Regions from separate parts of the Streptomyces albireticuli genome, predicted to be linked through region 1. Evidence: riboswitches for the same ligand, from Rfam matches in the RefSeq annotation. Region 1 holds a riboswitch; the other holds the start of a gene.
The links. Region 1 has a riboswitch for glycine ahead of gcvP (aminomethyl-transferring glycine dehydrogenase). Riboswitches for the same ligand answer to the same signal wherever they lie in the genome.
Positions count from the first base shown of each region.

Region 2: another riboswitch for glycine. It lies ahead of gcvT (glycine cleavage system aminomethyltransferase GcvT); the one in region 1 lies ahead of gcvP (aminomethyl-transferring glycine dehydrogenase).

Region 1 covers NZ_CP021744.1:6,484,886-6,488,283, reverse strand. Annotated here, with positions in the region: gene gcvP (aminomethyl-transferring glycine dehydrogenase) at 1-1,326, opposite strand, end outside; glycine riboswitch at 1,515-1,622, opposite strand; gene SMD11_RS28195 (PRC-barrel domain-containing protein) at 1,787-2,173, shown strand; gene SMD11_RS36575 (DNA polymerase IV) at 2,080-3,398, opposite strand, start outside.
Region 2 covers NZ_CP021744.1:2,481,350-2,484,747, reverse strand. Annotated here, with positions in the region: gene glyA (serine hydroxymethyltransferase) at 1-660, opposite strand, end outside; gene gcvH (glycine cleavage system protein GcvH) at 699-1,076, opposite strand; gene gcvT (glycine cleavage system aminomethyltransferase GcvT) at 1,154-2,278, opposite strand; glycine riboswitch at 2,425-2,520, opposite strand; gene SMD11_RS10280 (AAA family ATPase) at 2,733-3,398, shown strand.

The DNA of each region.
Region 1 (3,398 bases):
CGCCGCCACCTGGGCGCGGGCGGTGGTCTCGTCGCAGGCGATGCCGACCTGGTCCGCGTCCACGAGGCGGAGGTTGACCCCGTGCTCGCGGGCCGCCGCCACGACCTCGGCCGCCTTGCCGGGGACGCGGGCGGTCAGGGTGTCGAAGTACGCGCCGTGCACGATCTCGACGCCGCCGGCCCGCAGCCCCTCGGCGAGCAGCGTGGCGTAGCGGTGGGTGCGGCGGGCGATCGCGGCGAGGCCCTCCGGGCCGTGGTAGACGGCGTACATGCCGGCCATCACGGCGAGCAGCACCTGCGCGGTGCAGATGTTGCTGGTGGCCTTCTCGCGGCGGATGTGCTGCTCGCGCGTCTGAAGGGCCAGGCGGTAGGCCTTGTTGCCGTCCGCGTCGACGGACACGCCGACGAGGCGGCCGGGCAGGCTGCGCGCGAACTGCTCGCGCACGGCCATGAATCCGGCGTGCGGGCCGCCGAAGCCCATGGGCACGCCGAAGCGCTGGGTGGTGCCGACGGCGATGTCCGCGCCGAGCTCGCCGGGCGAGGTGAGCAGGGTGAGGGCGAGCAGGTCGGCGGCGACGGTGACGATCGCGCCGAGCTCGTGGGCGCGCTCGATGACCGGGCGGAGGTCGCGCACGGCGCCGGAGGCACCGGGGTACTGGAGCAGGACGCCGAAGACGCCGCGCTCGGCGATCTCCTCGGGGATGCCCCCGCTGAGGTCGGCGACGACGACCTCGACCCCGGTGGGCTCGGCGCGGGTCTCGATCACGGCGACGGTCTGCGGCAGGGTGTCGGCGTCGACCAGGAAGACGCCCTGCTTGACCTTGCCGACCCGGCGGGAGAGCGCCATGGCCTCGGCGGCGGCGGTGCCCTCGTCGAGCAGGGAGGCGCCGGAGGTGGGCAGGCCGCTGAGCTCGGCGACGACGGTCTGGAAGTTCAGCAGGGCTTCGAGCCGGCCCTGGGAGATCTCCGGCTGGTACGGCGTGTAGGCCGTGTACCAGGCGGGGTTCTCCATGACGTTGCGCAGGATCACCGGCGGGGTGAACGTGCCGTGGTAGCCGAGGCCGATCATCGGGGCGAGGACCTGGTTGCGGTCGGCCAGCGTGCGCAGCTCGGCCAGCACCTCGGCCTCGGTGCGGGCGGCGGGCAGGGCCAGCGCCTCGGCACTCTTGATCACGTCCGGCACGGCGGCGGCGGTGAGTTCGTCGAGCGAGCCGAAGCCGACCTGGGCGAGCATCTTGGCCTGGGCCCCGGCGTCGGGCCCTATGTGGCGCTGCTCGAAGGGTGTACCCCGCTCCAGGTCGGAAAGGGAGATGCGGTGGGCTGTCATCTGCGGAGGCCTCCTGGTCATTGCGACCTGCGAGGGGTACCACGGCGCGGGTACCCGGACGGCCTCCCCCTCTGTCATCTCAACCTGAGAGCTTCACCGGGCCGCCTCACACAGCCCAGCTTTCACCGTCGGTGAGGACGGGCGTCGGCGTCGTGCCAGACCGGGCCCGCCCTGCTTTCCAGAGTGACCTCGTCCATGCGGTACGGGTGCCTGAGAGATTCCGGGGAGGATTTGCTCCTTCGGCGCCTCCGGAGAAGCCGGTGAGGGCTCTCGGAAGACTCTCCCGCACGGGGTCTGCGGCCATTCGCCAGCCTACCAGCGTGGCTTTGGGCAGAGCCTTCGAGTGGCCGGTTCCCGCTTTGTGGCTTTTCGTTGTTGTCGGGGGACGTTGCCAGGGGGGTCGGGACCCGGCTGGGACCCTTGGCGCAGTCGGGGCTTCGCGCGACCCTTGGGAGGAACGGTGCAGAGCGATATCGATCCGCGGAGCCTGATCGGCCGCAAGGCCTTCGACCGCGACGGCGCGAAGATCGGCACCGTGGACGAGGTGTATCTGGACGACGCGACCGGAGAGCCGGAGTGGGCGGCGGTCCGCACGGGGCTGTTCGGCCGGGACGCCTTCGTACCGCTGGAGCCGAGCGAGGTCGTGGACGACACCCTGCGGATCCCCTACGAGCGATCCCTGATCAAGGACGCACCGGACTTCGGCGTCGGCCGCCACCTCTCCCCGGAGCAGGAACTCCAGCTCTACCACCACTACGGGCTCACCCTCCCCACCCCGGACGCCCCGCCCCCGGCCGGCGCCCCCTCCGACGAGGGACTGGGCACGGTCAACGGCGCGGGCGGCTGATCCGCCGCTCCGCCGGGGGCGTTCCCCTGGCCAGGAGGGGCTTCGCCGCCGGAGGCGCCTTGCGGGCCGGGGAGAGCTCCTGTGCCGGGAGCGGCTCCCAGGCCGAGAGGGCCGTCCGTGCCGAGAGAATCAGCCACGCCGGGAGCGTCACCCGTGCCCGGGATGCCTCCCGCAGCAGGAAGGCCGTCCACGCCGGGAGGAGCTTCCACGCGGCAAGACTCCTCCGGGCCCGGCTCCGGCACGTCCCCCGCACCTGCCGGGCCGTCCACACCGGGAAAGGCACCCGCACCGCGAACGGCTGCCACCCCAGGAGAAGCTTCCGCACGGGGAGAGCCCTCCGCGCCCGAAGCATCTCCCGTGCCGGAAGGGCCGTCCGCGCCGGGAAGAGCTTCCGCACGGGAAGACTCCTCCGCGCCCGGCTCCGACATGTCCCCCGCACCTGCCAGGCCATCCACGCCGAGAGCGCCACCCTCACCACTGGTAAGGGCCTCCACCCCAGGAGGAGCTTCCGCACGGGAAGAGCCCTCCGCGCCCGAAGCATCTCCCGCGCCGGAAGGGCCGTCCGCGCCGGGAAGAGCTTCCGCACGGGAAGACTCCTCCGCGCCCGGCTCCGACATGTCCCCCGCACCTGCCAGGCCATCCACGCCGAGAGCGCCACCCTCACCACTGGTAAGGGCCTCCACCCCAGGAGGAGCTTCCGCACGGGAAGAGCCCTCCGCGCCCGAAGCATCTCCCGCGCCGGAAGGGCCGTCCGCGCCGGGAAGAGCTTCCGCACGGGAAGACTCCTCCGCGCCCGGCTCCGACATGTCCCCCGCACCTGCCAGGCCATCCACGCCGAGAGCGCCACCCGCACCACTGGTAAGGGCCTCCACCCCAGGAGGAGCTTCCGCACGGGAAGAGCCCTCCGCGCCGGGAAGAGCTTCCTCTCTCGCGGGGCCTTCCGCCGTGACCGGATCCTCCGCCCCGGCCGCGGCTTCCGCCCTGATCAGCGGAAGCGGCTCAGCCGGCTCCAGCGCGGGGTCGTCGACGGCGAAGGTCCGCACCCGGCCGGGCTCCGACCAGGGCTGTTCGAAGCGCACCGTGACCCGGCCGACGCCGCTGCCCTGGATCCAGCCGGCGCCGTACTCGCTGTGGCGCACGTCCAGCCCGGGCAGCCAGCGCCGGGGCCGCTCCGGGGCCGCCGCGCCCTCGCCGCCCGCCTCGGGCGCCGCCTCGCCCGCCGGCC
Region 2 (3,398 bases), 4.0 Mb from region 1:
GTGCGGCACCGGGTTGGGGTGCAGACCCGCGGCGACCAGGCCCGCGAAGTGGGCCATGTCGACCATGAGGTACGCGCCGACCTCGTCCGCGATCCGGCGGAAGGCCGCGAAGTCCAGCTGCCGCGGGTACGCCGACCAGCCGGCGATGATCAGCTTCGGGCGGTGCTCCTTGGCGAGGCGCTCGACCTCGTCCATGTCGACCACGTTGGTCTGCTCGTCGACGTGGTACGCGACCACGTTGTAGAGCTTCCCGGAGAAGTTGATCTTCATGCCGTGGGTCAGGTGACCGCCGTGCGCGAGGTTCAGGCCCAGGATGGTGTCGCCGGGCTTGATCAGCGCGAACATCGCGGCGGCGTTGGCCTGCGCGCCGGAGTGCGGCTGGACGTTCGCCGCCTCGGCGCCGAAGAGCGCCTTGATCCGGTCGATGGCGATCTGCTCGACGACGTCGACGTGCTCGCAGCCACCGTAGTAGCGGCGGCCCGGGTAGCCCTCGGCGTACTTGTTGGTGAGGACCGAGCCCTGGGCCTCCATGACGGCGACCGGAGCGAAGTTCTCCGACGCGATCATTTCGAGGGTGGACTGCTGGCGGTGGAGTTCGGCGTCGACAGCGGCGGCGACGTCGGGGTCGAGCTCATGGAGGGAGCTGTTCAGAAGCGACATGAGTTCTTCCTGGACTTCCTGGGCGGAGGAGGGCGGGATCAGCCTGCGGTGAAGGCGGTGTACTCGTCGGCCGACAGCAGCTCGTCCGGCTCGTCCGTGATCTTCACCTTGAACAGCCAGCCGCCCTCGAAGGGGGCGGAGTTCACCAGCGAGGGGTCGTCCACGACGTCCTGGTTGGCCTCGACGACCTCACCGGTCACCGGGGCGTACAGGTCGCTGACCGACTTGGTCGACTCCAGCTCGCCACAGGACTCGCCCGCGGTGACCGTGTCGCCGACCGCCGGGAGCTGGGCGTAGACCACGTCACCGAGCGAGCTCGCCGCGAACTCGGTGATACCGACCGTCGCCACGCCGTCCTCGGCGGCCGACAGCCACTCGTGCTCCTTGCTGTAGCGCAGCTGCTGGGGGTTGCTCATGGCTTGATTCTCCTGGATGCGCGTGGGTGCTTGTGCAACGGGTCTTGACAGGTGGGACGGGAATGAGGTGAGAGGGGTCAGCGCTCGCGCTTGTAGAAGGGCAGGGCGACGACCTCGTAGGGCTCATGGCTGCCGCGAATGTCCACGGACACACCCTTTGTACCGGGTGCGGCGTGCGCGGCGTCGACGTACGCGATGGCGATCGGCTTGCCGAGGGTGGGGGAGGGGGCGCCGGACGTGACCTCGCCCACCACCGCGCCGTCGGCGACCACGGAGAACCCGGCGCGCGGCACCCGGCGGCCCTCGGCGATCAGCCCGACCAGCTTGCGCGGCGGGTTCGTCGCGGCGCGCTCGGCGGCGGCCGTGAGAGCCTCGCGGCCGGTGAAGTCACCGTCGTTCGTGGTCTTGTCGAACTTCACCACCCGGCCCAGGCCCGCGTCGAAGGGCGTGGTCGCGGTCGTCAGCTCGTGCCCGTACAGCGGCATGCCCGCCTCCAGGCGCAGCGTGTCGCGGCAGGAGAGGCCGCAGGGCACCAGACCGGCGTCGGTGCCCGCGTCGGTCAGCGCCCGCCACAGCCGCTCGGCGTCGCCCGGCGCCACGAACAGCTCGAAGCCGTCCTCGCCGGTGTAGCCCGTACGGGCGATCAGCGCCGGGACGCCCGCGACGGTGCCCGGCAGGCCCGCGTAGTACTTCAGTCCGTCCAGGTCGGCGTCGGTGAGGGACTTCAGGATGCCCGGGGCCTCGGGGCCCTGGACGGCGAGCAGCGCGTAGTTCTCCCGGTCGTCGCGCACCTCGGTCTCGAAGCCCGCCGCGCGCTCGGTCAGGGCGTCCAGCACCACCTGGGCGTTGGAGGCGTTGGCGACGACCATGTACTCCTGCTCGGCCAGCCGGTAGACGATCAGGTCGTCCAGGATGCCGCCGCCGGCCTCGCAGATCATGGTGTAGCGGGCGCGGCCGACCGCGAGCGCGGAGAGGTTGCCGACGAGCGCGAAGTCGAGGGCCTGGCCCGCCTGCGGGCCGGTGAGGGTGATCTCGCCCATGTGGGAGAGGTCGAAGAGGCCGGCGCGGGTGCGGACCGCGACGTGCTCGTCACGCTCGCTGCCGTACCGCAGGGGCATGTCCCAGCCGGCGAAGTCGGTCATGGTGGCGCCGAGCGTGCGATGCAGCGCGTCGAGGGCCGTACGGCGAGGGGCATCGGTCATGGTGTGGGCTCCCAGGCATGGCGGTGAGGACGTCCTCCCCATCTGTCATCGGAACCTGAGAGGTTCACCGGAGCCGCGTCGACACGCGGGGCCCCGGCTTGCACCTTGGGTGGGACCGCACACGGCGGCCCGCTTTTCAGATCTGCCTCACCCGCGCGGTACGGGGCCTGAGAGATTCAAGGGAGGAACTTGCTCCTTCGGCGTCCAGCACGGGACGGCTGGAACTCTCCCGCGCGGATTCGAGCGGCCGGTATGCAGTTGGGTATGCGCTTGGCGCGCACATCATTGCATGGACCGGCCCGCGAAAGACTGCCCACGGCCCTCTTAATTGCATTACCTTTTCTTTACATTTCGTGGGTAGGGGGGCAGGGACCGGAACCGGGGGAGGGCGAACACCATGGGGACGCGGGGCGCTGGAGTGAGACGGGCCGAGCCCGCACCACGGGGCTGCCCGGTGCGCGGCGGGCCGGACGGCCCGGACGGACACGACCCCGCCGCGCCCGGCGGCCGGGCCCGGGTGCTCGACCTGCGCGACGGCGCGGGCCGGCCGGAGCTGCGCTTCCCGCCGGGCGACCTGCTGATCGTCTCCGGCCTGCCGGGCAGCGGGAAGTCCACGCTGATCCGGCGCGTGGTGCCGCCGCTCGACGGCCGCGCCGGCCTCGTGTGGTGCGTCGACTCCCAGGACTCCCGCGAGCGGCTGGAGCGCCGGCTGCCCGCCCGGCTGCCGTACGGCCTCTACCGCCCCTTCGCCCGCCTCGCCCACTACGCGACCCTGCGCCGTGCCCTCCGCTCCGGCTCCAGCGCCGTCGTCCACGACTGCGGGGAGCGCGGCTGGGTGCGCCGCTGGCTGGCCCGGGACGCGCGGCGGCGCGGCCGCGACGTCCATCTCCTGCTGCTGGACGTCGCCCCCGGCACGGCCCTCGCCGGCCAGGCCGCCCGCGGCCGGCATGTCTCCCCGCGCGCCTTCGGCCGCCACCGGAAGGCGATGACCCGCCTGGTGACGGAGGCGACGACGGGCCGGCTGCCATGGGGGACGGCGTCGGCGGTGGTGCTCGACCGTGCCGCGGTGGACGTGCTGCGGCGGGTCGCGTTCGAGGAGGGCCGGCCCGGGAAGGGCTGA